3 regions of the Streptomyces sp. NPDC037410 genome follow, and region 2 is predicted to be linked to each of the others. Evidence: riboswitches for the same ligand, from Rfam matches in the RefSeq annotation. Region 2 holds a riboswitch; each other region holds the start of a gene.
The links. A riboswitch is a leader RNA that binds a small molecule or an ion and turns the genes downstream of it on or off. The one in region 2 is predicted to bind cobalamin.
Positions count from the first base shown of each region.

Region 1: it holds a riboswitch for cobalamin, as region 2 does, so the genes downstream of both, ACZ7HT_RS35150 (cobalamin biosynthesis protein) here and ACZ7HT_RS22115 (ribonucleoside-diphosphate reductase subunit alpha) in region 2, are expected to answer to the same signal.
Region 3: it holds a riboswitch for cobalamin, as region 2 does, so the genes downstream of both, cobN (cobaltochelatase subunit CobN) here and ACZ7HT_RS22115 (ribonucleoside-diphosphate reductase subunit alpha) in region 2, are expected to answer to the same signal.

Region 1 covers NZ_JBVJWR010000033.1:52,685-62,992, forward strand. Annotated here, with positions in the region: gene ACZ7HT_RS35115 (ABC-F family ATP-binding cassette domain-containing protein) at 138-1,736, opposite strand; gene ypfJ (KPN_02809 family neutral zinc metallopeptidase) at 2,006-2,896, shown strand; gene ACZ7HT_RS35125 (VOC family protein) at 2,955-3,356, shown strand; gene ACZ7HT_RS35130 (hypothetical protein) at 3,476-4,885, opposite strand; gene ACZ7HT_RS35135 (alpha/beta hydrolase) at 4,940-6,067, opposite strand; gene ACZ7HT_RS35140 (inorganic phosphate transporter) at 6,432-7,691, shown strand; gene ACZ7HT_RS35145 (hypothetical protein) at 7,708-7,947, shown strand; cobalamin riboswitch at 8,063-8,201, shown strand; gene ACZ7HT_RS35150 (cobalamin biosynthesis protein) at 8,237-9,211, shown strand; gene ACZ7HT_RS35155 (cobyric acid synthase) at 9,208-10,308, shown strand, end outside.
Region 2 covers NZ_JBVJWR010000013.1:31,495-41,802, forward strand. Annotated here, with positions in the region: gene ACZ7HT_RS22095 (HD domain-containing protein) at 1-557, shown strand, start outside; gene ACZ7HT_RS22100 (tetratricopeptide repeat protein) at 637-1,617, shown strand; gene def (peptide deformylase) at 1,685-2,317, shown strand; gene ACZ7HT_RS22110 (ribonucleotide-diphosphate reductase subunit beta) at 2,381-3,391, opposite strand; gene ACZ7HT_RS22115 (ribonucleoside-diphosphate reductase subunit alpha) at 3,391-5,745, opposite strand; cobalamin riboswitch at 5,877-6,006, opposite strand; gene mctP (monocarboxylate uptake permease MctP) at 6,118-7,740, opposite strand; gene ACZ7HT_RS22125 (DUF3311 domain-containing protein) at 7,737-7,991, opposite strand; gene ACZ7HT_RS22130 (GntR family transcriptional regulator) at 8,224-8,988, opposite strand; gene ACZ7HT_RS22135 (extracellular solute-binding protein) at 9,274-10,308, shown strand, end outside.
Region 3 covers NZ_JBVJWR010000004.1:221,355-231,662, forward strand. Annotated here, with positions in the region: gene ACZ7HT_RS08595 (cobalt-precorrin-6A reductase) at 1-290, shown strand, start outside; gene ACZ7HT_RS08600 (fibronectin type III domain-containing protein) at 280-1,974, opposite strand; gene cobJ (precorrin-3B C(17)-methyltransferase) at 2,097-3,593, opposite strand; gene ACZ7HT_RS08610 (precorrin-8X methylmutase) at 3,590-4,234, opposite strand; gene ACZ7HT_RS08615 (cobalamin biosynthesis protein CobG) at 4,249-5,478, opposite strand; cobalamin riboswitch at 5,654-5,792, shown strand; gene cobN (cobaltochelatase subunit CobN) at 5,833-9,444, shown strand; gene ACZ7HT_RS08625 (ATP-binding cassette domain-containing protein) at 9,606-10,241, opposite strand; gene ACZ7HT_RS08630 (hypothetical protein) at 10,238-10,308, opposite strand, start outside.

The DNA of each region.
Region 1 (10,308 bases), on a different contig from region 2:
ACACGTACGGCGCGGGTCTGCCGGAAGGATTCGGCAGAGCACCGCGCCGGGGTGTACCAGAGACCCTCACTCAGATGAAGGATCACCCATGAGCCGAATGATCCAGCCCGAGATGATCACCCAAGGCTCTCCGGAGGTCAGGCGAGGGCCACCAGGTCCGCGTAGTCCGCGCCGTACAGGTCCTCGACACCGTCCGGGAGCAGGATGATCCGCTCCGGGTCGAGCGCCTCCACGGCGCCCTCGTCGTGGGTGACGAGGACGACGGCGCCCTTGTACGTGCGCAGCGCGCCGAGGATCTCCTCGCGGCTGGCCGGGTCCAGGTTGTTGGTGGGCTCGTCGAGGAGCAGCACGTTCGCCGAGGAGACGACGAGGGTCGCGAGCGCGAGCCGGGTCTTCTCGCCGCCGGAGAGCACGCCGGCCGGCTTGTCGACGTCGTCGCCGGAGAAGAGGAAGGAGCCGAGCGTCTTGCGCACGTCGACCAGGTCGAGGTCGGGCGCGGCCGAGCGCATGTTCTCCAGGACGGTCCGCTCGGGGTCGAGCGTCTCGTGCTCCTGGGCGTAGTAGCCGAGCTTGAGGCCGTGGCCCGGGGTGACCTCGCCGGTGTCGGGCTGCTCGACGCCGCCGAGGAGGCGCAGCAGGGTCGTCTTGCCCGCGCCGTTGAGGCCGAGGATGACGACGCGCGAGCCCTTGTCGATCGCGAGGCTCACATCGGTGAAGATCTCCAGCGAGCCGTACGACTTGGAGAGGCCCTCGGCGGTCAGCGGGGTCCTGCCGCAGGGCGCCGGCTCGGGGAAGCGGAGCTTGGCGACCTTGTCGGAGGCGCGGACCGCCTCTAGGCCGGAGAGCAGGCGCTCGGCGCGCTTGGCCATGTTCTGCGCGGCGACGGTCTTGGTGGCCTTGGCGCGCATCTTGTCGGCCTGCGAGTTGAGCGCGGCGGCCTTCTTCTCGGCGTTCTGGCGCTCGCGCTTGCGGCGCTTCTCGTCGGCCTCGCGCTGCTGCTGGTAGAGCTTCCAGCCCATGTTGTAGACGTCGATCGTGGAGCGGTTGGCGTCCAGGTAGAAGACCTTGTTGACCACGGTCTCGACGAGGTCGACATCGTGGGAGATGACGATGAAGCCGCCGCGGTAGGTCTTCAGGTAGTCGCGCAGCCAGACGATGGAGTCGGCGTCGAGGTGGTTCGTGGGCTCGTCGAGGAGCAGGGTGTCGGCATCGGAGAAGAGGATCCGGGCGAGCTCGACGCGGCGGCGCTGACCGCCGGAGAGGGTGTGCAGCGGCTGGCCCATGACCCGGTCGGGCAGGTTGAGGGCGGCCGCGATGGTGGAGGCCTCGGCCTCGGCCGCGTACCCGCCCTTGGTCAGGAACTCGGTCTCCTGGCGCTCGTACTGCCGCATCGCCTTGTCGCGGGTGGCGCCGGAGCCGGTGGCGATGCGCTCCTCGTTCATCCGCATCTTCTTGAGGAGGACGTCGAGGCCGCGGGCGGAGAGGATGCGGTCGCGGGCGAGGACGTCGAGGTCACCGGTGCGCGGGTCCTGCGGGAGGTAGCCGACCTCGCCGGAGCGGGCGATGGCGCCGGCGGCGGGCTGGCCCTCGCCGGCGAGGCACTTGGTGAGCGTGGTCTTGCCCGCTCCGTTGCGGCCGACCAGGCCGATGCGGTCGCCCTTGGCGACACGGAAGGAAGCGGACTCGATGAGGACTCGGGCGCCGGCGCGCAGCTCGATGCCGGAAGCGGTGATCACGGACAGACTCCAGGGCGGTGGGAAACGGCGGAAGGACGACTGGTGGCGGGCTTCGGCGCCGCTAATGCACCCAAAGGAGAGTGGCCATGCGGCCAGTCTAACGGGCGTCTGCAACTGGTTTTCGGCCGCGCGAGGCATGACGGACGAAGCGGGATCCTTCTCACATTCCCGCTGATGCACCGGAAAAGGGGCGAACAGGTCTAGATCATTCGATACTCGGCGCAGGGCGGCGGCCACCGCCGCGACAGCGACGCGGAGGGTGGTGGACCGTGCAGTTCGACGACGACGCCGACCTGGACACCTCGGAGGTACGGGACGTCCGCGGCAGCCGCATCCCGGGCGGCAGGGCGACCGTCGGCGGCGGCGTCATCGGCCTCATCGCACTGGTCCTGGGCGTGCTCTTCGGGGTGGGTCCCGACCAGCTCGGGCTCTCCTCCGGCGGTGACGCGCCGGTCGCGAGCTCCTCGTCGGCGGCCCAGGTGAACCAGAGCTGCAAGAAGGGCTCGGACGCCAACACGCGCCAGGACTGCCGGATCGTCGCCGTCGTCAACAGCGTCCAGGACTACTGGCGGAGCGAGTACGCGCGCCGGGGCGGCACCTACGGGAACGCCGCCACCGTCATGTTCACCGACCGGGTCGGCACCGCGTGCGGCCCGGCGACCTCGGCGGTGGGGCCCTTCTACTGCCCCGGCGACCGGCAGGTCTTTCTGGACCTGGGCTTCTTCGACGAGCTGCGGACGAAGTTCGGCTCCACCGGCGGGCCCTTCGCCCAGGCGTACGTGGTGGCGCACGAGTACGGCCATCACGTCCAGAACCTGATGGGGACCCTGAGCCGCGCCCAGGACGGGCGGACCGGCGCGAACTCCAACGCCGTGCGGGTCGAGCTCCAGGCCGACTGCTACGCCGGGGTCTGGGCGCGGCACGCGACGACCACCCCCGACGAGAAGACGGGCCGGCCGCTGCTCACCCGGCTCACCGACGAGGACATCCGGGACGGCCTGGACGCGGCGGCGGCCGTGGGCGACGACCGGATCCAGGAGCGGTTCCAGGGCCGGGTGACGCCGGAGAACTGGACGCACGGCTCGGCGGCGCAGCGGCAGCAGTGGTTCCACGAGGGCTACCGGACCGGTGACATGGCCCGGTGCAACACCTTCCGCTGAGTTGTCGGTGGCGACTGCGAGACTGAGATCCAGGTCACATCGAGAGGAAGTGGTCGGGATGGCTGGGACCCCCGACATCTGTCCGGCGCTGCGGTACGAGGACGCGAAGGCCGCGATCAAGCAGCTCACGGAGGGCTTCGGTTTCACCGCGCAGGCCGTGTTCGAGGGCGAGGACGGCCGTGTGATGCACGCCGAGCTCTCCTGCGGGAACGGCATGGTGATGCTGGGCAGCAAGGGCAGCGGCAGCGCGTTCGACCGGCTGATGGCCGGGGGCGGGCCGGCCGCGGTGTACGTCCGCGTGGACGACGTCGACGAGCACCACGCCCGCGCGGTGGCGCGGGGCGTCGAGATCGTGATGCCCCCGACGGACCAGGAGTACGGCTCCCGGGACTACACGGCCCGGGACACCGAGGGCAACGTGTGGAGCTTCGGCACGTACGCGCCGGGGGCGGCGGGGTAGGACCGGGGGCCGGCCTGGCGGGGCCGGTACGGCCCGGCGGGCGGGCCGGGGCCGGGCCGGGGACGCCGCGCAGGCCCCGCGCGGGCGGGCCGGTGCCGCTGGGCCGGGTCCGGTCGGGGTCAGGCTCCGCCCGTGTGGACCTGGAAGGCTGCTCGGCGGACCGCCTTCGCCAGGGCCGGGTCCGGGTGGGCGGCGGCCAGGGCGACCAGGACCTGGACCGTGCGGGGGTGGCCGACGGCGCGGACCTCGTCGAGCAGCGCCGGGACGGTGCCCTGCACGGCGGAGTCGAGGTGCCGGACGAGCAGCTCGCTCTCGCCGTGGTCGGCGACGGCCGCCGCGGTGTCGACCCAGAGCCAGGTCGACTCCTCGCGGGTCAGCACCTCCTGGGCGTCGTCGGGGTCGGCCCCCTCGTACTCCGCCAGCCAGAGCAGCGCGTACGGGCGGAGCGAGGGCTCGGCGACGGTGGCCCGCACCTCGGCCTCGGCGGGTGCGCCGACGACGCGGAGCGCCTCGAAGGCGAGCCCGCGCAGCAGGGCGTCCTCGCCGCGGGCGACGGCGAGGAGTTCGGCGACGGCGCTGGAGAGCGTGCGGGCGGCGAGCCAGGCGCGGTACTCGTCGCGGGCGGGACCCGGGGTGAGCCGGGCGCAGCCGCGGAGCATGTCCTCGGCGGACTGCTCGATGTTGCCCGCGGGGCTCTGCGCGGCGACGCAGATCTGCTCCAGCTTGACCCAGACCGCCCAGTTGCCGAGCGGGGTCAGGGTGGCGTGGCGCTCCTCGGTGCCGGGGTCGAGGGTGAGCGCGCCGACGGCGGCCAGGCCCTCCAGGGCCCAGTCGAGGAGGGCGGGCAGACCATCGAGGGCGGGGGCGTCCGCCGTCTCGGGGGCCTGTTCGGTCTCGGGGAGCTCGCAGCGCTCCTCGCGGAGCTCCTCGACGCGCTGGCCGAGGAGGTCGAGGAGGGCCGGGACGAGGACCGGGCCCTGGGAGAGCTGGAGCAGCGAGAGCACCTGCGGGACGGCCTCGACGACCTCGGCGACGGCGCTCGGGGCGACCCCCTCGGGGGCCGGGTGCACCAGGGACCAGGCGTCGAAGAGGGCGACCCAGCCGCGCAGGACGGCGGAGTCGTCGCGGTCCCAGGCGCGCAGCCGCCAGCCGGGGCGGGCGGTGTCGCCGTGCAGTTCGACGAGTCCGGCGAGCCGGGCGCGGTCCCAGCCGGCCCGGATCTGGCCGGGTGTCAGGTCCAGTGCGGCCGCGGCCCGTTCCTGGGCGGGTCGGGCGCCGGGGCCGGTGCGCGGTGGCGCCTCGGCGCCGTGCTCGACGGCGGCCCAGCGGGCGATCCGTACGGCGTCGGCGAGGACGTGCCGGGCCTGGCGGGCGAGCTCCGCGCGGGGCGGAGTGCCCTCGGGCGGCCGCGGCGCCGGCCGGGTGCGCCGGGTCGTCACGGCCCGTCGGGCGGTGGCCAGCGCCCGCGGGCGGACGAGTCGGAGTCTGGAGTTGCGCGCCAATGGTTCATCGGGCTTTCGAGACGTCACGGGGGCAGTCTTCCCGCTGACGGCCCGAAAGCCCAATCGGAATCAGAAGTGCCGTCAGAGCAGCGGGGTGAGGAAGCGGCGGAGGGCCTCCTCGTAGGGGACCGGGTCGGCGTTCCACATGGCGGCGTGCGGGGCCTGCCGCACGGTCCGCAGGCTGACGGTGCCGGGCAGCCGGGCGGCGAGTTCGACGGAGGGTTCCCAGGGGGCGATGGTGTCGTCGGGGCCGTGGAAGAGGAGGGCGGGGACGCGCAGGGCGCCCGGCTCCGAGACGGTCCGCAGGAGGTCGCCGTGCGGGCCGGTCCTGCCCTGGGCGGCGCGGACGGCGAGCGGGAGCAGGGGTCCGGGGACGTGGTGGGCCGCCGCGAGGTTGCGGAGGGTGGCCTCCCAGTCGAGGACCGGGGAGTCGAGGACGAGGCCGCCGATCCGGTCGCGGACGCCCGATTCCGCGGCGGCGCGCAGGGCCATGGAGGCGCCGGTCCCCCAGCCGTGCAGGACGACCTGCCGGGCGCCGCGGCGGACGGCGTAGCGGATGGCGGCGTCGACGTCCCGCCACTCGGAGTCGCCGAGGTGGGCGAGGCCGTCCGGGGAGGGCGGCGCTCCTTCGTCGCCGCGGTAGGCGGGGACGAGGACGGGGATCTTGCGGCGGTTGTAGAAGGGGACGAGGTTCAGCGGGTGCTCGCGGGTGGTGCCGAGGCCGTGCAGGGCGATCACCCAGGTGGTGCGGGGGGCGGCCACGAGCCAGGCGGGCAGGGGGCCGAGCTCGCCGGGGATCTCGACGTCCTCGTGGGCGATCCCGAGGGCGCTGATCGGGGTGCCCCGGTGGAGCTGGGGGGTGAGCCGGACGCGGGCGCCGGACGCGACGACGCCGAGTTCGACGCGTTCGAGGCGGCGGACGACGGTGTCGGCGGAGTGCGGGACGCGGTCGAGGACGGGGCCCAGGACGGCGTGCAGGCCGGGTGCCTCCATCCCGTACGTGCCGGGGCGCAGGGAGGCGAGGCTGCGGGTGAGGGTGATCCGTTCGGGTCCCGTGGCGTGCACGGTGAGTCCCGGGTCTCCGGGCAGTGGTCGTCCGGACGGCGCCTTGAGGGCGACGTCGCTGGCGTACCGGCCGGCCGCGATCACGGCCGCGCCGACACCGATCAGTGTGGTGACGGCCGCTGCCGTCGCTGTAGCCGGGCGCACGCTCCCAGTGTCGGCAGGGCGGGGTGGGGCTGCCACCGGACGGACCCGGCCGGGCGGAAGCGGAGGGGTCGCCCCGGGGAGTGACGTGGGTCTCCTTCGCGGGGTCCCCCGTGCGGATGGTCGTGTCCAGGGAGCGGAACGGGATGTCGGGGGAGGAAGCGGGACAGGTCGCATGTGCCCCGGGAGAACTGGGATGTCCGTGGTTCCGGGGTGACCGCATCGTGGACACCGGGCGCCCCGGAGCGAGAAGCGGAACCTCTTGACACCGGTTAGGGACACCACGTCGCCCGACCCAGTTCATCTTCCGTTCACTCAGGTTGCCTACGTTCAACGAAACACTGACGTCGAACGATTGCCTGGGTAAATGGAACACATCACGCTGCTGCTCGCCATTGTGGTCGTGACAGCTCTCGTGTTCGATTTCACGAACGGTTTCCACGACACCGCGAACGCGATGGCCACGACCATCTCGACCGGTGCACTCAAGCCGAAGACGGCGGTGGTCATGTCCGCCGTGCTGAACCTCGTCGGCGCGTTCCTGTCCGTGGAGGTCGCCAAGACGATCTCCAAAGGACTGGTCAACGAGGACGGCATCCAGCCCGAGGTGATCCTCGCCGCGCTCGTCGGCGCGATCCTCTGGAATCTGGTGACCTGGCTGGTCGGACTGCCCTCCAGCTCCTCCCACGCCCTGATGGGCGGCCTCATCGGCGCGACCGTCGCCTCGATCGGCGTCAGCGGCGTCAACGGCGAGGTCGTCGTCAGCAAGGTCCTCATCCCGGCCGTCGCCGCGCCGATCGTCGCCGGCATCGCCGCGACGCTCGCCACGAAGCTGACGTACAAGATCGGCGCCAAGACCTCCGAGAAGGACACGGCCAAGGGCTACCGCGTCGGCCAGATCGCCTCCGCCGGTCTCGTCTCCCTCGCCCACGGCACCAACGACGCCCAGAAGACGATGGGCATCATCACCCTCGCCCTGGTCGCCGGCGGCACCCTCGCCCCCGGCTCCAACCCGCCCGTCTGGGTCATCGTCTCCGCCGGTACGGCGATCGCGCTCGGCACCGCCCTCGGCGGCTGGCGCATCATCCGCACCATGGGCAAGGGCCTCACCGACCTCCAGCCGCAGCAGGGCTTCGCCGCCCAGACCAGCGCGGCCACGGTCATCCTGGCCTCCTCCCACCTGGGCTTCTCCCTCTCCACCACGCACTCCGTCTCCGGCGCCGTGATGGGCGCGGGTCTCGGCCGCAAGGGCGGTGTCGTCCGCTGGTCGACCGCCACCCGCATGTTCGTCGCGTGGGGCCTGACCCTTCCGGCCGCCGGCCTGGTCGGCGCGGGCGCCGAGTACGTCGCCCGTCAGGGCGACTGGGGCGTCTACGTCGTCGCCGCCTTCCTCGCCGCCTCCTGCGCCGGCATCTGGCTGGTCTCCCGCCGCCAGCCGGTCGACCACACCAACGTCAACGAGGCCGACGCCGAGCCGGAGGGCGTCGTGACCACCGCGATCGCGGCCGTCACCCCGCCGCCGGCCGGTACCGTCGCCGCCGTCGCGGACGAGGACCTGAAGACCACCATCCCCGCGCCGGTCCCCACGGACCCGGCCGCTCCCCCGGCCCCCGCCGCCGCGGTCTAAGGAACTGGAACCAAGCATGAAGATCGACTGGGTAGCCCTCGGCTCCGTCTTCGGAGTCAGCCTCGTGGCGACCGTCGCCCTCGTGGGCCTCTTCACCCTCGGCGTCATCGGCCTCTCCAAGCAGGAGCAGGCCGCCGCCCAGGGAGGCTCCGCCGCCCAGGGAGGCTCCGCCGCCCTGGCCCGCACCGGCGCCTACGCCTGCTTCGCCCTGTGCCTGGCGGCCGTGGCGTACGGCATCTACCTGATCGTCGCCTGACGGTCTCCCCCGCGCCTCCGGCCGGGCGGTCCGCACCTCGTGTGCGGGCCGCCCGGCCGTCGTGTTTGTGGCGCTTCGCACAGTGACACGGTGCAGGTCAAGGGTGAGTTGACGGGTGTTCTCGGGCCGTGGTGGACTGCCGGGGCCATACGGCGGCAGGAGAGGAAGTCCGGTGCGAATCCGGCGCGGTCCCGCCACTGTGACCGGATCCGAAGGGTCCGGAAGTCAGGAACTCTCGCCGCCGGTTTCGTCGACCCAGGGCGCGGACCCTGAGTGAGGACAGTGCGCCATGCCCGGCCGCAGGCCGAGACCTTCCCGAGCCACCGGTGTGTTCGCGTACGGCGCGGCCCTCGGGCTCGCCGTCGACCGCCTCGTCGGCGACCCCCGCCGCGGACACCCCGTCGCCGCCTTCGGCCGGGCCGCCGGCCGGGTCGAGCGGACCCTGTGGCACGACCACCGCGGCTGGGGCGCCCTGCACACCGCCGTCTGCGCCGGTGCCACCGTCACGGCCGGCGCCCTCGCCGCCCGTACGGTACGCGGCAGCCGCGCCGGATCCGTCGCCCTGACCGCCGCCGCCGTGTGGGCCGTCGTCGGCGGTACGACCCTGGGGCGCGAGGCCCAGGCGATCGGCGGCGCCCTCGCCGCGGGCGACCTGGAGACGGCCAGGGAACGGCTGCCGCACCTGTGCGGGCGCGACCCGCAGTCCCTCGACGGTCCGGCGATGGCCCGCGCGGTCGTCGAGTCCGTCGCCGAGAACACCTCCGACGCGGTCGTGGGCGCCCTCTTCTGGGGAGCGGTCGCGGGCGTGCCGGGCCTGGTCGGCTTCCGCGCGGTGAACACCCTCGACGCGATGGTCGGCCACAAGTCCCCCCGCTACCGGCGGTACGGCTGGGCCTCGGCCCGCCTCGACGACGTGGCCGGCTGGCCCGGGGCCCGGCTGACCGCCCTGCTCGCGACCGCCGCCGGCGGCGACCCGCGCGGAGCCGTACGGGCCTGGCGGGCGGACGCCGGAAAGCACCCGAGCCCCAACGCGGGGCCCGTCGAGGCCTCCTTCGCGGGCGCCCTCGGCGTACGGCTCGGCGGGACCCTCTCGTACGCCGGGCGGGTCGAGCACCGGCCCGTCCTCAACGGGGAGGGGCGGCCCGTCGAGGTCGCCGACATCGACCGCGCGGTCCGGCTGTCCCGCCGGGTCACCGGACTGACCCTGGCCGTCTGCGTGGGCGGCCGCATGATCGCGAGCGCGCTGAAGCGGAGGAACGCATGAGGGGTGGGGGGCTGCTCGTCGCCGGGACCACGTCCGACGCGGGCAAGAGCGTCGTCACGGCCGGCATCTGCCGGTGGCTGGTCCGGCAGGGCGTCAAGGTCGCGCCGTTCAAGGGACAGAACATGTCCCTGAACTCCTTCGTCACGAGGGAGGGCGCCGAGATCGGCCGGGCGCAGGCCATGCAGGCGCAGGCCGCGCGGGTGGAGCCGACCGCGCTCATGAACCCGGTGCTGCTCAAGCCCGGCAGCGACCGCTCCAGCCAGGTCGTCCTCATGGGCAAGCCGGTCGGCGAGCTGAGCGCCCGCGGCTACCACGGAGGACGGCAGAAGGAACTCTTCGAGCCGGTCCTGGCGTGCCTGGAGGAGCTGCGGGGCACGTATGACGCCGTGATCTGCGAGGGGGCGGGCAGCCCGGCCGAGATCAACCTGCGGCGCACGGACATCGTGAACATGGGCATCGCGCGGGCCGCGAAGCTGCCCGTGGTCGTCGTAGGGGACATCGACCGGGGTGGGGTCTTCGCCCAGTTCTTCGGGACCACGGCGCTGCTCTCGCCCGAGGACCAGTCGCTCGTGGCGGGCTACCTGGTCAACAAGTTCCGCGGCGACGTGACCCTTCTGGAACCGGGCCTCGACATGCTGCACGGCCTCACCGGCCGCCGGACCTTCGGCGTCCTGCCGTACGCGCACGGGCTCGGCATCGACGAGGAGGACGGCATGGGGGTCCCCCCTGTTCGAGCGAAGCCGAGAACTTGGGGGAGGGTCTCCCTGCGGGGCACGGTCCGCGAGTCGGTCGTCGCGCCGCCGGTCGGCGCGGACGTGCTGCGGGTCGCGGTCTGCGCCGTCCCGCTGATGTCGAACTTCACCGACGTGGACGCGCTGGCGGCGGAGCCGGGCGTGATCGTGCGGTTCGTGGACCGACCGGAGGAGCTGGCCGACGCGGACCTCGTGGTCGTGCCGGGCACGCGCGGCACGGTCAAGGCCCTCGCCTGGCTGCGCGAGCGGGGACTCGCGGACGCCCTCGTCCGGCGCGCCGCCGAGGGCCGGCCGGTGCTCGGCATCTGCGGCGGCTTCCAGGTCCTGGGCGAGCGCATCGAGGAC
Region 2 (10,308 bases):
TGCGGACCGTCAACCGGCAGACCATCGCCTCCCTCGCCCGCGCCACCGAGATCGCCGGCTGCACCCCGCCGGGCCACGCCCACCGGGTCGCCGCCCTCAGCGCGGCCGTCGGGCGCGAGCTCGGCCTCTCCGGGACCGAACTGACCGTCCTGGAGCACGCGGCGCTCATGCACGACATCGGCCAGCTCTCCCTCGTCGACCCCGTCGAGGGCGGCGCCACCGCCCTCCTCCCGGCCGAGGAACAGCGCCGGATCGCCCTCCTGGGCGGCGAGGTCGTCCGCAGGACCGGGGTCCCCGAGGCCGTCGCCGTCGTCGTGGAGCGGCAGGCCGACCCGTACCGCGAGCAGCCGCAGGCCGCCCGGATCGTGCGGGCCGTGAACGCCTACGACGACCTCGCCGGCGCCGGAGCGGGCGAGGGGGCGGGCGCCGCCCTCGGGGCCCTGGAACGGCTCAGGCTCGGCACCGCCCGCGACTATCACCCGGATGTCGTCGAATGCCTGGCCAGGGTCCTGGCACGCGGCGGAGACCCTGGGGTGACCTCGGCGGTCCCTGGGTAACCCATGGGTAATGAGCGCGCGTCCGACCGGGCATGGTTGGATGCGAACAAGAGGGTGAAGCGACCGGCAGGCGGGAATCGTGAAGATCTTCGGGAAGGTACGGCATCGGCCCTCCGCCTCATGGCGGCAGGCCACGGACCGCGCGTTCACGCTGATCGGCGACGGCCGGTACGAGGACGCGGGCGCACTCCTGACGCGCGCGGCGGATCTGGAGCCCTGGCTCTCCGAGTCCTGGTTCAACCTGGCGCTGCTGCACAAGTTCCGGCACGACTGGGAGCAGGCCCGCGCCGCCGGGCTGCGCGCCGTCGCGCTCCTCGACAAGGAGACCGGCGCCCCCGACTGGTGGAACGTCGGCATCGCCGCCACCGCCCTCCAGGACTGGCCGCTGGCCCGCCGGGCCTGGCAGGCCTACGGTCTCAAGGTCCCCGGAGCCGCCGCCGGCACCGGCGAGCCCGCCGGCATGGAGCTGGGCAGCGCCGCCGTCCGCCTCTCGCCCGAGGGCGAGGCGGAGGTCGTGTGGGGCCGCCGGCTCGACCCGGCCCGGATCGAGGTCCTCTCCATCCCGCTGCCGTCCTCCGGCCGCCGCTGGGGCGAGGTCGTCCTCCACGACGGCGTGCCGAACGGCGAGCGGACCACCACCGCCGGCCCCTCCTACCCCGTCTTCGACGAGATCGAGCTGTGGGCGCCCTCACCCGTCCCCACCTGGGTCGTCCTTCTGGAGGCCGCCACCGAGGCCGACCGGGACGCCCTGGAGCAGCTCGCCGCCGAGGCCGGTTTCGCCGCCGAGGACTGGTCGTCCTCCGTGCGGCTGCTCTGCCGCGCCTGCTCCGAGTCGACGATGCCGAGCGCCGAGGGCGAGGGCGAGCACTCCGACCCGCACGACCACAGCGAGCCCGGGCATCCCGGACCGCTCGGCCACCGCTCGCCCGGCGAGCTGTGGGTCCCCGAGCGCGAGTGCGGCATCGCGGCCCCGGCCGGCCTGGTGCGCGGGCTCCTCGACGGCTGGGTGGCGGACAGCCCGGACAGCCGGGAATGGCGTGATCTGGAAGAGGTCTGCTGAGGCCAGGGCCCCGGGCCCGTAGGCTGTCCCTCGACGGAATCGGGTTTTCAGAAGGGCGCGGCCGGACATGGCGCAGCAGGAGACGGACGAGCAGACGATCAACGACGGCTTCGTCGTGGACACGGAGGACTGCGAGGCGCGGGAGCTCGCCTACCGCGAGCGCGGCACGGTGCGCCCGATCACGGTCGTCGGCAACCCCGTCCTCCACCGCGAGGTCAAGGACGTCACCGAGTTCGACGACGAGCTGGCGCAGCTCATCGACGACATGTTCGCCAGCCAGAAGGCCGCCGAGGGCGTGGGCCTGGCCGCGAACCAGATCGGTGTGGACCTCAAGGTCTTCGTCTACGACTGCCCCGACGACGAGGGCGTCCGGCACACCGGTGTCGTGATCAACCCCGTCCTCCAGGAGCTCCCGGCCGAGCTGCGCGTCCTGGACGAGTCCAACGAGGGCTGCCTGTCCGTGCCGACCGCCTACGCCGAACTGGCCCGCCCCGACTACGCGGAGGTCCACGGCCAGGACGCCCAGGGCAACCCGATCAAGGTGCGCGGCACCGGCTACTTCGCCCGCTGCCTCCAGCACGAGACGGACCACCTGTACGGCTTCCTGTACATCGACAAGCTCTCCAAGCGCGACCGCAAGGACGCCCTCCGCCAGATGGCCGAGGGCACCCCGCGCTACGAGACGGTCCCGAACGACTGATCGCCTGCGCTCACGAGAAAGGGCCCCGCTCCTCACCAGGAGCGGGGCCCTTTCTCGTACCGGCTAGAAGTCCTCGTCGAGGTCCACCGAGCCCTCGACCGCCACCTGGTAGGCGGACGGGCGGCGCTCGAAGAAGTTCGTGAGCTCCTGGACGCCCTGGAGCTCCATGAAGGAGAAGGGGTTCTCCGAGCCGAACACCGGGGCGAAGCCGAGGCGCTGGAGGCGCTGGTCGGCGACGCACTGGAGGTACTCGCGCATCGACTCCGTGTTCATGCCCGGCAGGCCGTCGCCGCACAGGTCCTGGCCGAACTGCAGCTCCGCCTCGACGGCTTCCTTCAGCATGTCCGTGACCTGCTGCTGCAGCGCCTCGTCGAAGAGCTCCGGCTCCTCCTTGCGGACGGTGTCCACGACCTCGAAGGCGAAGTTCATGTGCATCGTCTCGTCCCGGAACACCCAGTTGGTGCCCGTCGCCAGGCCGTGGAGGAGGCCGCGGGAGCGGAACCAGTAGACGTAGGCGAAGGCGCCGTAGAAGAACAGGCCCTCGATGCACGCGGCGAAGCAGATCAGGTTCAGCAGGAAGCGGCGGCGGTCGGCGGCCGTCTCCAGCTTCTCGATCTTCTCGACCGAGTCCATCCACTTGAAGCAGAACTGCACCTTCTCGCGGATGGAGGGGATGTTCTCGACGGCGGCGAACGCGGCGGCGCGGTCGTCCGGGTCGGGCAGGTAGGTGTCCAGGAGCGTCAGGTAGAACTGGACGTGGACGGCCTCCTCGAAGAGCTGGCGCGACAGGTACAGGCGCGCCTCCGGGGAGTTGATGTGCTTGTACAGCGTCAGGACCAGGTTGTTCGCCACGATCGAGTCGCCCGTCGCGAAGAACGCGACCAGACGGCCGATCATGTGCTGCTCACCGGGGGTGAGCTTGGCGAGGTCGGCGACGTCCGAGTGGAGGTCGACCTCCTCGACCGTCCAGGTGTTCTTGATGGCGTCCCGGTAGCGCTCGTAGAAGTCCGGGTAGCGCATGGGGCGGAGCGTGAGCTCGAAGCCCGGGTCCAGGAGGTTCTTCTTCTCGGTCATCACTGGCAGGCCTCGCAGGACTCGGGGTTCTCAAGGGAGCAGGCGATCGCGTCCGCGTCGGGGGCCGCCTGCTGGACGGGGATCGGGGCGGCGGCCTGGGCGGCGCGGGCGATCCGGGTCGCCGGGCGGGAGCGCAGGTAGTACGTCGTCTTCAGGCCCTGCTTCCAGGCGTACGCGTACATCGACGACAGCTTGCCGATCGTCGGCGTCTCCATGAACAGGTTCAGGGACTGGCTCTGGTCGAGGAACGGGGTCCGCGCCGCCGCCATGTCGATGAGGCCGCGCTGCGGGATCTCCCAGGCCGTGCGGTACAGCTCGCGCACCTCGTCCGGGACCCAGGTGAAGCCGGCCACCGAGCCGTTGGAGTCGCGCAGCGCCTCGCGGGTCTGCGCGTCCCACACGCCGAGCTTCTTCAGCTCGTCGACGAGGTACGAGTTGACCTGGAGGAACTCTCCGGACAGCGTCTCGCGCTTGAACAGGTTGGAGACCTGCGGCTCGATGCACTCGTAGACGCCCGCGATCGAGGCGATCGTCGCGGTCGGCGCGATGGCGAGGAGGAGGCTGTTGCGCATGCCGACCGCGGCGATCCGCTCGCGCAGCGCGGCCCAGCGCTCCGGCCAGTTCAGCTCGACGCCGAAGTGGTCCGGGTGCAGGACGCCCTGGGCGGTGCGGGTCTCGGCCCAGGCCGGCAACGGGCCGCTGCGCTCGGCGAGGTCGGCGGAGGCCTCGTACGCGGCGAGCATGATCCGCTCGGCGATACGGGTGGACAGCGCGCGCGCCTCGGGGGAGTCGAACGGCAGCTTCAGCTGGAAGAAGACGTCCTGGAGGCCCATCGCGCCCAGGCCCACCGGACGCCACTTGGAGTTGGAGCGGCCGGCCTGCTCGGTCGGGTAGAAGTTGATGTCGACGACCCGGTCGAGGAAGGTGACGGCCGTGCGGACGGTCGCGTCGAGCCGGTCCCAGTCGAGGTCCGAACCGACCACGAAGGCACCCAGGTTGACCGAGCCGAGGTTGCACACCGCGGTCTCGTCGTCGTTGGTGACCTCGATGATCTCGGTGCACAGGTTCGAGGAGTGCACCACGCGACCGGGCAGGGCGGTCTGGTTCGCGGTCCGGTTGGAGGCGTCCTTGAAGGTCATCCAGCCGTTGCCGGTCTGGGCCAGGGTCCGCATCATCCGGCCGTACAGGTCGCGGGCCGGCATCGTCTTGCGGGCCAGGCCCGCCGCCTCGGCCTTGAGGTAGGCGGCGTCGAACTCCTCGCCGTACAGGTCGACGAGCTCGGGCACGTCCGACGGCGAGAACAGCGACCAGTCGGCGTCGGCGTTGACCCGGCGCATGAACTCGTCCGGGATCCAGTGCGCCAGGTTCAGGTTGTGCGTACGGCGCTGGTCCTCGCCCGTGTTGTCGCGGAGCTCCAGGAACTCCTCGATGTCCGCGTGCCAGGTCTCCAGGTAGACCGCGGCGGCGCCCTTGCGGCGGCCGCCCTGGTTCACGGCGGCGACGGAGGCGTCGAGCGTCTTCAGGAACGGGACGATGCCGTTGGAGTGGCCGTTGGTGCCGCGGATCAGCGAACCGCGGGCGCGGATCCGGGAGTACGACAGGCCGATGCCGCCCGCGTGCTTCGAGAGGCGCGCGACCTGGTGGTAGCGGTCGTAGATGGAGTCCAGCTCGTCCTGCGGGGAGTCGAGCAGGTAGCAGGACGACATCTGCGGGTGGCGGGTGCCGGAGTTGAAGAGCGTGGGGGAGGACGGCAGGTAGTCCAGGCGGCTCATCAGGCCGTACAGCGCGCTCACTTCGTCCAGGGCGCGGACGCTGTCGTCCTCGGCGAGGCCGGCGGCGACGCGCAGCATGAAGTGCTGCGGCGTCTCGACCACCTTGCGGGTGATCGGGTGGCGGAGCAGGTAGCGCGAGTAGAGGGTGCGCAGACCGAAGTAGCCGAAGCGGTCGTCGCCGGCCGGGTCGATCGTCGCGTCGAGGCGCTCGGCGTGCAGGGCGACGAACTCGGCGGTGCGGTCGGCGATGAGGCCCTCGCGGTGGCCGACGGCGACGGAGGCCGAGAAGGACACGGCGCCCTGGCCGGCCGCCTCGTCGGCGATGGTGATGGTGAGGAGCCTGGCCGCGAGCCGGGAGTACGCCGGGTCGTCGGCGATCAGGCCGGCGGCCGCCTCGGTGGCAAGCTCGCGCAGCTCCGCCTCGTCCGACGTGGCGCTGCGGCCGCGGAGGGCGGCGGCGGCGACCTTGCCGGGGTCGGTGTCCGGGAGGTCGGCGGTGAGATCGGTCAGGGTCCGCAGGAGTACGGTCCCGGGTCCGTCGGTCTCGATCGCTGCGGCCGGATCGGCGGGCGCGATGGTCACGTGGAGGCTCTCTCTCGCTCGGCGGGGCCGCGGGCGGGGGAGGCGGGCAGGCGGGCACCCGTACGCGCGGGCGCGCCGCGTCCACCGGCCCACTCCGCGAGGCCCGGACGTCTGTGGCACCCGGAACGGAAGGACCGGGCGCGCTGTCGGCAGGTCCTCGGACTCACTCCGTACGAAGTGCGAAACCACACGAAGTACACCGTTGCGGGACAGTTCCGGATTCGCGCCGGATTCCCCTGCGTCGACAGCGAGGACGAGCATACATGTGGGGGGCGCCGCTCGTGGCACCCCCCACATGTTGTGTCGGCACCACGAGCGCCCACGCGAAGGGGGCCCGGGATTTCCGGGCCCCCTCGTGCACGCGTCCGTGGGTCAGTGCGCTCCGGCGCCGACCTTCTGCGGGTCGCGGGCACCCGCGTCGCCCGCGTCCGCCGTGTAGTCCTCGGGGGAGGTCTCGTCGACGCCCTCGGGGGCCTTGACGGCCTTGAGGACGAAGGTCAGGGCGACCGTGACGAGGACGTTGAGGACGAAGGCGGTGAGGCCGATGTAGCCGATCTCGCCGATGCCGGGGATCTCGGCGGCCGAACCGCCGAAGTGCTTCTGCGTCGGGCTGGCCACGCCGTACGCGGCGGCCGTGCCGTAGACCATGCCGACGGCCCAGCCGGCGAGCAGCGCCCAGCGGTGGAACCAGCGGGTGAACAGACCGCCGACGAGCGCCGGGAAGGTCTGGAGGATCCAGATGCCGCCGAGCAGCTGGAAGTTGATGGCGACCGTCTTGTCCATGGTGAGGACGAAGATGAGCGCGCCGACCTTCACCAGGAGGGACACCAGCTTGGAGACCTTGGTCTCCTGGGCCGGGGTGGCGTCCTTCTTGATGAAGTCCTTGTAGATGTTCCTCGTGAAGAGGTTGGCCGCGGCGATCGACATGATCGCGGCGGGGACGAGCGCGCCGATGCCGATCGCGGCGAACGCGACGCCCGCGAACCAGTCCGGGAACATGTTCTCGAACAGCTGCGGGATGGCGAGCTGGCCGTTGGTCACCTTCACGCCGGCGGCGATGGCCATGAAGCCGAGCAGCGCGAGCAGGCCCAGCATCAGCGAGTACAGCGGCAGGATGGTGGTGTTGCGGCGGATGACCTCACGACTCCGGGACGACAGCGTCGCCGTGATGGAGTGCGGGTACATGAAGAGCGCGAGCGCCGAGCCGAGCGCCAGCGTCGCGTACGTCCACTGGCCCGCCTCGCCGGGCACGAGCGCGCCCTTCGGCTTGCCGGTGGCCGGGTTGATCGTCTTGTACGCCTCGGCCGCCCTGCCGAAGATCTCGTCGAAGCCGCCCAGCTTGATCGGGATGTAGATGATCGCCACCGCGATGACGATGTAGATCAGGGTGTCCTTGACGAAGGCGATGAGCGCCGGGGCGCGCAGGCCGGAGGAGTACGTGTAGGCCGCGAGGACACCGAAGGCGATGAGCAGCGGCAGGTCCTTGACGAACCAGTTGGTGTTCTCGCCGCCGCCGACACCCATCACGTCCAGGACGGCCTGGATGCCGACGAGCTGGAGCGCGATGTACGGCATGGTGGCGAGGATGCCGGTGATCGCGACCGCGAGCGACAGGCCCTTGGAGCCGAAGCGGCCGCGCACGAAGTCGGAGGTGGTGACGTATCCGTGCTTGTGCGAGACCGACCAGAGGCGCGGCAGGAAGGTGAAGATCAGCGGGTACACCAGGATCGTGTACGGGACGGCGAAGAAGCCGGACGCGCCCGCCGCGTAGATGGCCGCGGGGACGGCGACGAAGGTGTACGCCGTGTAGAGGTCGCCGCCGAGCAGGAACCAGGTGATCCAGGTGCCGAACGACCGGCCGCCCAGGCCCCATTCGTCGAGGCTGTTCTCGTTCTCGGCCTTGCGCCAGCGCGCGGCCAGGAAGCCCATGACCGTGACGGCCAGGAAGAAGAAGACGAAGACGCCGAGCGCCACGCCGTTCACGCCGTCCTTCATCGCGCGTCACCTCCCTTGCGGGCGCGCTGGTCCAGCTGCCACAGCTTGTACGCGACCATGGTGAGCACCGTGGAGATCAGCACCCAGAGCATCTGGTACCAGTAGAAGAAGGGGATGCCCGCGAAGAGCGGTTCTACCTTCGCGTAGGAGCTCACCCAGAGCATGGCCACGAACGGGGCGAACAGACAGAGGGCGATCACCACTCTGAGCGGGGTGACGACCGATTGTTTCCCTTGTGTCGCTTGTGACATGGAGATCCCGTCCACTTTGCCGATGATCTGATGATGCCGAGGAAATCTAGGGGACCGTCGTCGTTCTCGGAACCCCCGTCCGTATCACGGATCTGTTCCCCGGACGGTTCAGTGCCATCCCTCTGGTGGAAACGAGGAAGGGCCGCATGGAAAACGCGAACGGCCGCAGGGAAACGCGCAACGGCCGCACCCCCCGCCGGGGTGCGGCCGTTCATGTCGTACGGGAAGGGGCTCAGCCGTTGGGGCGCTTCAGGCGCGCCACGAACTTGTACCGGTCGCCTCGGTAGACGGACCGTACCCACTCCACCGGCTCGCCCTGGGCGTCCAGCGAGTGGCGGGAGAGCATCAGCATCGGCAGGCCGACGTCCGTGCCGAGCAGCCCGGCCTCGCGCGGGGTGGCGAGGGAGGTCTCGATGGTCTCCTCGGCCTCGGCGAGGTGCACGTCGTAGACCTCGGCGAGCGCCGTGTACAGCGAGGTGTACTTCACGAGCGAGCGGCGCAGCGCGGGGAAGCGCTTCGCCGACAGGTGGGTGGTCTCGATGGCCATCGGCTCGCCGCTCGCCAGGCGCAGGCGCTCGATGCGGAGCACCCGGCCGCCGGCCGAGATGTCGAGCAGCCCGGCGAGGGTGTCGTCGGCCGTGACGTACCCGATGTCGAGGAGCTGTGAGGTGGGCTCAAGACCCTGGGCCCGCATGTCCTCCGTGTAGGAGGTGAGCTGCAGGGCCTGCGAGACCTTGGGCTTGGCCACGAACGTGCCCTTGCCCTGGATGCGCTCCAGACGGCCCTCGACGACCAGCTCCTGGAGCGCCTGGCGCACGGTGGTGCGCGAGGTGTCGAACTCGGCGGCGAGCGTGCGCTCCGGCGGGACCGGCGTGCCGGGCGGCAGGGTCTCCGTCATGTCGAGCAAGTGTCGCTTGAGCCGGTAGTACTTGGGCACGCGTGCGGTGCGGGTGGGTGCCCCGCCCTCTGTCTCCGTACCGCCCGCGTCCGTGGCCATGGCCTGCCTTCCCGACTCCTGTGCTGCTGCCGTCACCGGCTCCTCCGTCTGTCGCGGCTCACATGGTGGCACGGACCGGTCACGGGTCGTCGCCCTCCCTCAGGTGTCGGTCCGATAACGGACGCGACTGCCCTTCTTATACACCCTTGACACCCCTAAAGGTCTAGGCCAAGCTCCGGGTACTGGTCTAAACCATTAAAGACCAGGTCCCAGCCCCACGAGCATTACCTGACGTGTGTCTTCGCGCGGTGGGCAGGGGTTGCAGGCATCCCTGAGGAGGGTGGCGTGAAGCGCAAGCTCATCGCGGCGATCGGCGTCGCGGGCATGATGGTCTCCATTGCTGCGTGTGGTTCCGACAGCGGCAGTGACAAGGGCAAGGACGGCGGCAAGGCCGCCGGGGGCGACAAGACCCTGACCGTCTGGGTCATGGACGGTTCCGCGCCGGACGCCTGGATGGCCGAGGTGAACAAGGCCTTCGAGGCCAAGCACCCGGGCGTCAAGGTCAAGGTCGAGAAGCAGATCTGGAACGGCATCCAGGAGAAGGTCACCACCGCCCTCTCCGAGGACACTCCGCCGGACGTCCTGGAGCTCGGTAACACGCAGACCGCGGGCTACGCGGTCACCGGCGGCCTCGCCGACCTGTCCGGCGACAAGGCCACGCTCGGCTACGACGCCTGGAACAAGGGCATGGTCGCCTCCAACGAGCTGGACGGCAAGCTCTACTCCGCCCCCTGGTACGCCGCCAACCGCGTCGTCGTCTACGACAAGGCCGCCTTCAAGAAGGCCGGTGTCACCCCGCCGAAGACCCGCGCCGAGTGGATCGAGGGCCTGAAGAAGCTCAAGTCGTCCGACCCGAAGTCGCAGGCCATCTACCTGCCGGGCCAGTCCTGGTACGTCCTCGCCGGCCTCGTCTGGGACGAGGGCAGCGACCTGGCGGTCAAGGACGGCGACAAGTGGAAGGGCAACCTGTCCTCCCCCGAGGCCGTCGCCGCCATGAACTTCTACAAGGAGCTGGCGTCCTACTCGACCGCTCCCAAGGACAAGGACGAGGCGACCCCGCAGCAGTCCACCGACATCATCCCCAAGGGCGGCGTGGCGTCCTGGATCGGTCTCGGCTGGGAGGCCGGCGGCGCGATCGACGCCATGAAGAAGGCCGGCAAGACCGCCGACTTCGGTTACTTCCCGATCCCGGGCAAGACGGCCGACAAGCCGGGCTCCGTCTTCCTCGGCGGCTCGAACCTCGCCATCGCCGAGCGCTCCAAGAACAAGGACCTCGCGAAGGAGTGGCTGGCCCTCGCCGCCGGCAAGGAGTTCATGACG
Region 3 (10,308 bases), on a different contig from region 2:
GGTTCCTGGTCCGCTCGGTGGACGCCCCGGACGCCCCGATGCCGGCCCGCACCGAGATCCTCCTCGACCGGGGTCCGTTCACCCTGGACGGCGAGCGGGAGATCCTCGCCCGCCGGCGGATCGACGTGGTGGTGACGAAGGACAGCGGCGGCGCGGCGACCGCCCCGAAGCTGACCGCGGCCCGCGAGGCGGGCCTCCCGGTCGTGGTGGTCCGCCGCCCGCCGGTCCCCTCCGGCGTCGCCGTGGCGGCGACCCCGGAGGAGGCCGCCGCGTGGGTGGCTACCCGCTGACGGGCGTGCCGAGTTCGGTGACCTCGGCCCAGTTCAGGCTGGGGTCGTCGGCCCGGAGCATGTTCTCCCACTGGTCCACGGCGATCACCGTGTACATCACGTTCTCGCCGTCCGCCTCGCTCGGGTGCAGGTACGAGGTGGCGGTCTTGGAGAGGTAGTCGACGCGGTGGGCGAGCCAGAGGGTGCCGCCGTCGCCGTCGTCGTACTTCTCGGCCCGGTACACCTCGTACCGCTTGAGGTCGGGCTCCGTGCTCGGGTCCCACTCGATGAGCACGCCGTCCTCGCGCGGCGTCGCCTTGACGCCGGTGACGGGCGCCGGGGCGATCAGGTCGCCCTCGGTCGTGACCACGGCCTCGGCGGAGGCCGGGGACTCGTGGCCGGCCCGGTCCACCGCCGTGACCGTGTACCGGTAGGTCGTGCCGTGCCAGAGGCCGTTCTCGTCGGTGTACGAGGGGACGGAGGCGGTTCCGAGGAGGGAGCCGTCGCGGTAGACGCGGTAGGAGGCCACGTCGGTGTCCGCCGGGGCGGTCCAGCTCAGGGCGTAGCCCCGGATGTAGCTGCCGGTGTCCACGGCCGTCAGGTCCTTCGGAGCCCCGGGCGCGTAGTCGCCGCGCGTGGCGGTGACGGCGGTACGGGCCGAGGTGTTGCCGGCGGCGTCGACGGCCGAGACCCAGTACGTGTAGCCGGTCCGCTCGGCGGCGGTGGTGTCCTTCCAGGTGGCGGTCGTGATGCCGGTCGCGACCGGGGCGACGGGGTCGGTGGTGCCCGTGCGCTGCCGGTGGACGGTGTACGTCGCCGCGCCGGTGACCGGCTGCCAGGCCAGGACGACGCCGGTGTAGCCGTCGGACGCGGCCACGCCCGCCGGGGCGGCGGTCGGGGTCCTGTCCACGGACACGGCCGTCAGGCCGGCGCCGCCCGGGGACTCGTTGCCGGCCTTGTCGACGGCGCGGAGCTCGTACAGGTACGTCTGGCCGGTCGGCGGTGGGGAGTTCACGTACGAGGTGCCGGTGACCAGGGCGGTGGCGCTGCTGACCTTGGTCCAGGTGGTGGAGGTGCCGAGGCGCCGGTAGACGCGGTAGCCGGCGAGGTCCATCTCCTTGTTCGCCGCCCAGCGCAGGGTGGCCTGGCCGAGGGTCTTGTCGTACGCGACGGTGGCGCCGGTCGGCGCGAGCGGGCGGACCTTGTCGGCGGTCGCCGAAGTGACGGGCGCGTAGGTGAACTTGACGTTGGCGGCGCCGGTCCAGGCCGCGTAGTACACGGTGAGGGTGTGTCGGCCGGCCGGAACGGTGAGGTTGACCGTCTTCGTCTGGGTGGTGGAGACGTTCCTCCACAGGTCGATCGTGCGGACGCCGTCGAGGTTGACGCGGATGCCGTCCTGGGCGGCGGCGGTGAAGGTGAAGGGACCGCCGGAGCCGAAGTCCCGGACCACCGACCAGCGCACGGAGAAGTCGTCCCGCGGCAGCCGCCCGCCCGCCGGGTCGCCGGTGCCGTAGTTCTCGGCGATGGCGCTGTCGCAGGAGGTCAGCTTGGGGGTGCCGCTGAACGTGGAGTTGGCGAAGAACTCCGCCTTCCACACCGGGGCCGTGCAGGTGACGGCCGCGGCGGCCGGAGTGGCGGTCAGCAGACCACCGGAGGCGGCGAGCGCGGCCGTGACGGCCAGGGCGTTCAGCCGGGTACGAGTCATCACAGGGGGAGGGCCCTTTCCGGACCTATGGGAAGCAGGTGAAACGGGGGAACTCCTGTGTGACTCCCGAGGTGGGGGAAGGGTTGTGCCCGCCCCCACCTCGGATCTCCCGCCCCTGGCTGTCAGCCGTACCGTCGCGGCGTCCACGTGATCGTGCGGCCGTCCCCGCGTTCGACCGCGCGGGTCTGCGAGGAGCCGATCAGGAGGAGGGTCCGCATGTCGACCTCCGAGGGGTCCAGGGTCTTGAGGGTGAGGACGCGGACCGACTGCTCCGGGCCGCCGACGTCGCGGGCGACGACCACCGGGGTCTCGGGGGCGCGGAGTTCGAGGAGGAGGTCGCGGGCCGCGGCGACCTGGTGGGTGCGGGACTTGGAGCCCGGGTTGTAGAGGGCGATGACCAGGTCGGCCGAGGCGGCCGCGCGGAGGCGGGCCTCGATGACGTCCCAGGGCTTGAGGCGGTCGGAGAGGGAGATCGTGGCGTAGTCGTGGCCCAGCGGGGCGCCCGCCGCGGCTGCCGCCGCGTTGGCCGCGGTGACCCCCGGGAGGACCCGTACGGGCACGTCCGCGTACTCCGGTTCGCAGGCCACCTCCAGGACCGCCGTCGCCATGGCGAAGACGCCCGGGTCGCCGCCGGAGACGACCGCGACCTTCCGGCCGCGCCGGGCCAGGTCGAGGGCGAACTCGGCGCGCTCGGACTCGACCTTGTTGTCGGAGCCGTGCCGGATCTGGCCGGGGCGCAGGACCGGCACCCGGTCGAGGTAGGTGGTGTAGCCGACGAGGACGTCGGCGTTGACGAGCGCGCCGCGCGACTCGGGGGTGAGCCAGGGTGCCCCGGCGGGGCCGGTGCCGACGACGGTGACCTCGCCCGTCTCCCGTACGGGAGGCTCCTGGTCGATACGGGAGGGGAGGACCGCCACCGAGAAGTACGGGACGGAGTCGGGGTCGACGTCCGTCAGCCTCTCCGTGCGCTCGCCCGTCATGAACGCGCGCTCCACGTACCGCGCGTCGTCGAGCCGGCCCGCCCGCTCCAGGGCCCGCTTCACCGTGGGGAACGTGCGGCCCAGCTTCATCACGACCGCCGAGTCGGCGCCCGCGAGGCGGGCCGTCAGCTCGTCCTCCGGCAGGGTGCCGGGGATGATCGTGAGGACCTCCTCCGCCTCGCACAGCGGCTCGCCGAGCCGGGCGGCGGCGGCGCTCACCGAGGTGACGCCGGGGATGACGGTCGTGTCGTAGCGGTCGGCGAGACGCTTGTGCATGTGCTGGTACGAGCCGTAGAACAGCGGGTCGCCCTCGGCGAGGACGGCGACCGTGCGGCCGGCGTCCAGGTGGGCGGCGAGGCGGGCCGAGGCCTCCTCGTAGAAGTCGTCCAGGGCGCCCCGGTAGCCGCCAGGGTGGTCCGTGGTCTCCACCGTGAGCGGGTACATCAGCCGCTCCTCGATGTGGTCCTCGCGGAGGTGCTCGGCGGCGATGGAGCGGGCTATCGAGCGGCCGTGGCGGGCCGAGTGGTACGCGATCACGTCGGCGGACGCGATCGCCTTCACGGCGGCGACCGTCATCAGGTTCGGGTCGCCGGGGCCGAGGCCCACGCCGTAGAGCTTTCCGGGCGTCACGGTGGTCATGCCTGGACCTCCTGGATCTCCGCTTCGTGGGCGAGGGCGTTGAGCGCGGCGGCCGTCATCGCGCTGCCGCCGCGCCGGCCCCGTACGACCAGGTAGTCGAGGCCGAGGGTGTTCTCGGCCAGCGCGTCCTTGGACTCGGCGGCGCCGATGAAACCGACCGGGATGCCGAGGACGGCGGCGGGCTTCCCGGCGCCCTTCGCGATCATCTCCAGGAGGTGGAAGAGGGCGGTCGGCGCGTTGCCGATGGCGACGACGGAGCCTTCGAGGCGGTCCCGCCACAGTTCGAGCGCGGCGGCCGAGCGGGTGGTGCCGAGCTCGGCGGCGAGACCCGGGACGGCCGGGTCGGAGAGGGCGCACAGCACCTCGTTGTCGGCGGGCAGCCGCTTGCGGGTGACCCCGCTGGCCACCATCTGCGCGTCGCAGAGGATGGGCGCGCCGGCCTGGAGGGCGGCGCGGGCGCTCGCGACGACGCCGGGGGAGTACGCGATGTCCTGCACGAGGTCGGTCATGCCGCAGGCGTGGATCATCCGCACCGCCACCTGGGCGACGTCGGCGGGCAGGCCCGCGAGGTCCGCCTCGGCGCGGATCGTGGCAAAGGACCGGCGGTAGATCTCCGTCCCGTCCTTCTCGTAGTCGAACATCCTGGTGCTCTCGCTCATCTCGTCGTGCGGGCCGTGGTCACTGCTTCGGGCAGGGAGGTACGGGGGGTGGGGACGCCGTCCACCAGATAGGTGTCGTCGCCGGTGGCGAGGACGTCGACCCAGGTGCCGTGCGGATGGCCGCAGCGGCGCTCGCACCCGGAGTAGTGGACGGGCAGGCCTCCGCGCCGGACGAGGCCGGCGTCCGTCCGTACGTCCGCGAGGGACTTGGCGCAGCCGGGCCGCCCGGTGCAGGCGCTGACCCCGACCGAGGGCAGGTCGGGCCGGGTGACCAGGCCGTACGTCTCCAGTCCTGGCAGCCGGTCGGCGCCCGCCCCGACGACGACCACGCCACGCCAGGGCGTGCACCGCAGCTCGTCGGCCCCGTCGGCCAGGGCCCGCAGCTGGGCGGCCGTCAGGCGGCCGAGCGGGGCGAGGACGTGCAGGGCGTGCGCGCCGAGCGGGCCGGGTGCGGGCGGCGGGGACGCGGGGAGCGGCGGTGCGGGTACGGGCTCCGCCGTGATCCCGGCCCGCGCGAGGGCCCCGGCCCACTCGGGTACGTGCGTGTCGGGCAGTTCGCGGGGCCGCCAGGCCCCGTTCCCGGCGGCCTCGGCGGCGTCCAGGAACGCGAGGGCCGTGGTGAGGGCGGCCCGGACGGCGTCGGCGGCGGCGAGCCGGAAGACCTCCGGGCCGAGCCGCAGCAGCACCGATCCCTCCGGTCCTGCGATCAAGCTCACATCGCCGCCGAGCCCGGCGACGTCCCCGCGTCCGTCGTCGAGGAGGAACAGGAACCGTCCCGAAAGGGACGCGGCCCGGGGCTCCGCGCACAGCGCCGTGTCCAGTGCGCGCGCCCACAACTGCACGTCCGCGTACCCGAGTCCGTCGAGTCCCGCGCCGGGCGAGGCCACGATGTTGCGGACGCGCTCGTGGGTCGGCGAGGGCAGGAGGCCCGCCCCGGCCAGAAGGCCGGCCAGTTCCGCCCCGCAGCCCTCGCCGAGGCCGCGCAGCTCCGCGTTGCCGCGCGAGGTGATGCTGATCCGCCCGTCGCCGAGGGTCTCGGCGGCCCGGGCCAGGACCTCGGCCTGATGGACCGTCAAGCGTCCGGCGGGCAGGCGCAGTCGGGCCAGGCGACCGTCGTCGGCGGGGTGCAGGCGCAGCGCCCCGGGGCAGGCGTCGCCACGGTCCCGTACGCGAGCTTCGCCCGGTTCGGGCGTCGGGGGCGGGGTGGGCGGCATGGCGGCGAGCATACCCACGGGGAACCGCCCGACCACCGGGTGTGATCCGGCCGACTCTCCGGCACCCTCCGGCCGGTGTGATCCGGCCGACCTCCGGTCTCCGGTGCGGTGTGGTCCGGCTGACCTCCGGTCTCCGGTCCGGTGTGATCGGACCGACCCCCTCGATCCCTGGGGCACGTCGGCGGCACGTTCTAGGATGCAGACCGGCATGGGGTCCCAGGACCCCGGGGAGGAAGCCCGGTGAGAATCCGGCGCGGTCCCGCCACTGTGAGCCCGTACCCGCGAGGGAAGGGTGAGTCAGGAACTCCCGCCGTCCATACGACCACCCGGGGCGCGGACAACCCCGAGGAAGGGCCTGAGCTCGCCATGCTCCTGCTGCTGTCGCACTCCGACACCGACCTGCTCAGCGCCCGCGCGGCCAACGCGGCCGGCGGTCCGGTGGAGTACCGCTTCGCCAACCCCTCCCGCCTGCCCCTCGCCGACCTCCCCGGCCTGCTCGACGGCGCCGACCTGGTCGTCGTCCGGCTCCTCGGCGGCGTCCGCTCCTGGCAGGAGGGCCTCGACGCGATCCGCGCCGCCGGGAAGCCGGTCGTCGTGCTCAGCGGCGAACAGGCCCCCGACGCCCAGCTCATGGAGGCCTCCACCGTCCCCGTCGGCGTCGCCACCGAGGCGCACGCCTATCTGGCGCACGGCGGCCCGGGCAACCTGGAGCAGCTGGCCCGCTTCCTCTCCGACACCGTCCTGCTCACCGGCCACGGCTTCGAGGCCCCGGCCGCCGCCCCCACCTGGGGCCCCCTGGAGCGGACCGTCCGAAACGAGTCCGGCCCGACCATCGCCGTGCTCTACTACCGCGCCCACCACATGAGCGGGAACACCGCCTTCGTCGACGCCCTCTGCGGCGCCGTCGAGGACGCCGGGGCCCGGGCCCTCCCGCTGTACGTGGCGTCCCTGCGGGCCCCCGAGGCCGAGCTGATCTCCGTCCTGCGCGAGGCCGACGCGATCGTCACGACCGTCCTCGCCGCCGGCGGTACGAAGCCGGCCGAGGCGCAGGCCGGAGGCGACGAGGAGGCCTGGGACGCGGGCGCGCTCGCCGCGCTCGACGTGCCGATCCTCCAGGCCCTCTGCCTGACCGGCTCGCGGTCCGCGTGGGAGGAGAACGACGAGGGCCTCTCCCCGCTGGACGCCGCCAGCCAGGTCGCCGTGCCCGAGTTCGACGGCCGGCTCATCACCGTCCCCTTCTCCTTCAAGGAGATCGACGAGGACGGCCTGCCCGCGTACGTCGCCGACGCCGAGCGCGCGGCCCGCGTCGCCGGGATCGCCGTCCGGCACGCCCGGCTCCGCCACATCCCGAACGCCGAGAAGAAGCTGGCGCTCGTCCTCTCCGCGTACCCGACGAAGCACTCCCGCATCGGCAACGCCGTCGGCCTCGACACCCCCGCCTCCGCCGTCGCGCTGCTGCGCCGCCTGATCGCCGAGGGGTACGACTTCGGGCCCGAGGCCGAGCTCCCCGGCCTGGTCTCCGGCGACGGCGACGAGCTGATCTACGCCCTCATCGAGGCCGGCGGCCACGACCAGGACTGGCTGACCGAGGAGCAGCTCGCGAGGAACCCGGTCCGCATCCCGGCCGCCGACTACAAGCGCTGGTACGCCACCCTGCCCGCCGAGCTCCGTGAGCAGGTCGAGGAGCACTGGGGCCCGGCGCCGGGCGAGATGTTCCTCGACCGCTCCCGCAACCCGGAGGGCGACATCGTCCTCGCCGCCCTGCGCCGCGGGAACCTCCTCGTCCTCATCCAGCCGCCGCGCGGCTTCGGCGAGAACCCGATCGCGATCTACCACGACCCCGATCTCCCGCCGTCCCACCACTACCTGGCCGCCTACCGCTGGATCGCCGCCCGCGCGGAGGACGGCGGCTTCGGCGCCGACGCCATGGTCCACCTCGGCAAGCACGGCAACCTGGAGTGGCTGCCCGGCAAGAACGCCGGCCTGTCCGCCGCCTGCGGCCCCGACGCGGCCCTCGGCGACATCCCGCTGATCTACCCGTTCCTCGTCAACGACCCGGGCGAGGGCACCCAGGCCAAGCGCCGCGTCCACGCGACCCTCGTCGACCACCTGGTGCCGCCGATGGCCCGCGCCGACTCGTACGGCGACATCGCGCGCCTGGAGCAGCTCCTCGACGAGTACGCGCAGATCTCCTCGATGGACCCGGCGAAGCTCCCGGCCATCCGCGCCCAGATCTGGACCCTGATCCAGGCCGCCAAGCTCGACCACGACCTCGGCCTGGAGGAGCGCCCGGGGGACGACGGCTTCGACGACTTCCTGCTGCACGTCGACGGCTGGCTGTGCGAGGTCAAGGACGCCCAGATCCGCGACGGCCTGCACGTCCTCGGCGGCGCGCCCTTCGGCGAGGCGCGCGTCAACCTGGTCCTCTCCATCCTCCGCGCCCGCCAGATCTGGGGCGGCACGCAGGCCCTCCCGGGTCTGCGCGAGGCCCTCGGCCTCGACGAGTCGGCCGCGACCCGCACCACCGCCGACGAGGCGGAGGCGAAGGCCCGCGAGCTGGTCGAGGCCATGGAGGCGGCCGACTGGGCGGTGGACGCGATCGACACGGTCGCCGCCGCGTACGGACCCGAGGTCCGCGAGGTGCTGTCCTTCGCCGCCCTCCAGGTCGTGCCGCGGCTCGCCGCCACCACCGACGAGCTGGCCCACGCCGTGCACGCCCTGAACGGCGGCTTCGTCCCGGCCGGCCCGTCCGGCTCCCCGCTCCGGGGCCTCGTCAACGTCCTGCCGACCGGCCGCAACTTCTACTCCGTCGACCCGAAGGCCGTGCCGTCCCGGCTCGCCTGGGAGACCGGCCAGGCGCTCGCCGACTCGCTGCTGACGCGCTACCGCGACGACAACGGCTCGTGGCCGACCTCCGTCGGCCTCTCCCTCTGGGGTACGAGCGCGATGCGCACCGCCGGCGACGACGTCGCCGAGGCGCTCGCCCTGCTCGGCGTCCGCCCGCTGTGGGACGAGGCCTCCCGCCGGGTGAACGGCCTGGAGCCGATCCCGCTCGCCGAACTCGGCCGCCCGCGCGTCGACGTGACGCTGCGCATCTCGGGCTTCTTCCGGGACGCGTTCCCGCACGTCATCGGACTCCTGGACGACGCGGTACGGCTGGTGGCGGGCCTGGAGGACGAGTCCGCCTCGGACAACTACGTCCGTGCGCACGCGCAGGCCGACCTCGCCGAGCACGGCGACGAGCGGCGCGCCACCACCCGCATCTTCGGCTCGCGGCCCGGCACGTACGGCGCGGGCATCCTCCAGCTGATCGACAGCCGCGACTGGCGCACGGACGCCGACCTCGCGGAGGTCTACACGGTCTGGGGCGGCTACGCCTACGGCCGTGGCCTCGAAGGCCGCCCGGCCCGGGAGGAGATGGAGACCGCGTACAAGCGGATCGCGGTCGCCGCGAAGAACACGGACACGCGCGAGCACGACATCGCCGACTCCGACGACTACTTCCAGTACCACGGCGGCATGGTCGCGACCGTCCGCGCGCTCACGGGCACGGCGCCCGAGGCGTACATCGGCGACTCCACCCGCCCGGAGACCGTCCGCACCCGCACGCTGGTCGAGGAGACCTCCCGGGTCTTCCGCGCCCGTGTGGTCAACCCGCGCTGGATCGAGGCGATGCGCCGCCACGGGTACAAGGGCGCGTTCGAACTGGCGGCGACCGTCGACTACCTCTTCGGGTACGACGCCACGACCGGTGTCGTCGCCGACTGGATGTACGACAAGCTCACCCAGGAGTACGTCCTCGACGAGACGAACCAGGCCTTCCTCAAGGAGGCCAACCCCTGGGCCCTGCACGGCATCGCGGAACGCCTCCTGGAGGCGGAGTCACGCGGCCTCTGGGAAAAGCCGGACCCGGAAACGCTGGCGGCGCTCCGCCGGGTCTTCCTGGAGACGGAGGGCGACTTGGAGGGCGACGACTAACGCCGGGCGGGGCGGTGCCCACCCCCGTGTGGGCAATCGTCCCGCTGGGGCGGGACGGGTGGGCACACGGGACGGCGCCCTCTAGCGGCGCCTCCGCGTTCCGGGCCCTGACCCGCACCACGAGTGCGCCGAACCGGTGGTGACCGTCCAGGCGCGGAAGCCTAGGCCCGGCAAGGGGCGCCGTCCGTTGTGCCCACCCTCCCCCAAGCTCTCGGCTTCGCTCGAGCAGGGGGGACCCCCATCGCCCCAGCGGAACGATTGCCCACAACGGCACGTGCGGGTAGGTCCAGGTGGGCGCCCTGGAAGGCGGTGCGGAGGCGGCGGTCGTGGGTGACCACGATCAGCGTGCCAAGGTACGACGCCAGCGCCGCGGACACGTCCTCCACAAGCCCCGGCGCCAGATGGTTCGCCGGCTCGTCGAGGAGGAGCAGGTCGGCCGGCGAGGTCACCAACCGGGCCAGTTCCAGCTTCCGGCGCTGGCCGGTAGAAAGCAGCCGGACCGGGGTCGCCAGATCCCGGGCGGCGAAGAGCCCGAGGGCGAGCAGTTCGTCCTCGCGGCCCTCTCCGAAGGCCTCGCCCACCGTACGGGGGTCGAGGGGTGAGGCCGTGTCCTGGCGGAGCAGCCCGACCCGGGCGGGTGCGGTCACCGTGCCCGCGTCCGGGGCGAGCTCGCCCGCCAGGACTCGGAGGAGGGTGGTCTTCCCGGCACCGTTGGGCCCGGTCACGAGGAGCCGCGCGCCCGGCTCCAGGTGCAGCGCGTCCAGGTGGAGCCGTCCGTCGACCCGGAGGCCGGTCACGTCGACGCCGCGGCCTCGCCCGCCAGGTCCGCGCGGAAGCGCAGCGGCTCCGGCGGCGGCGGGACGG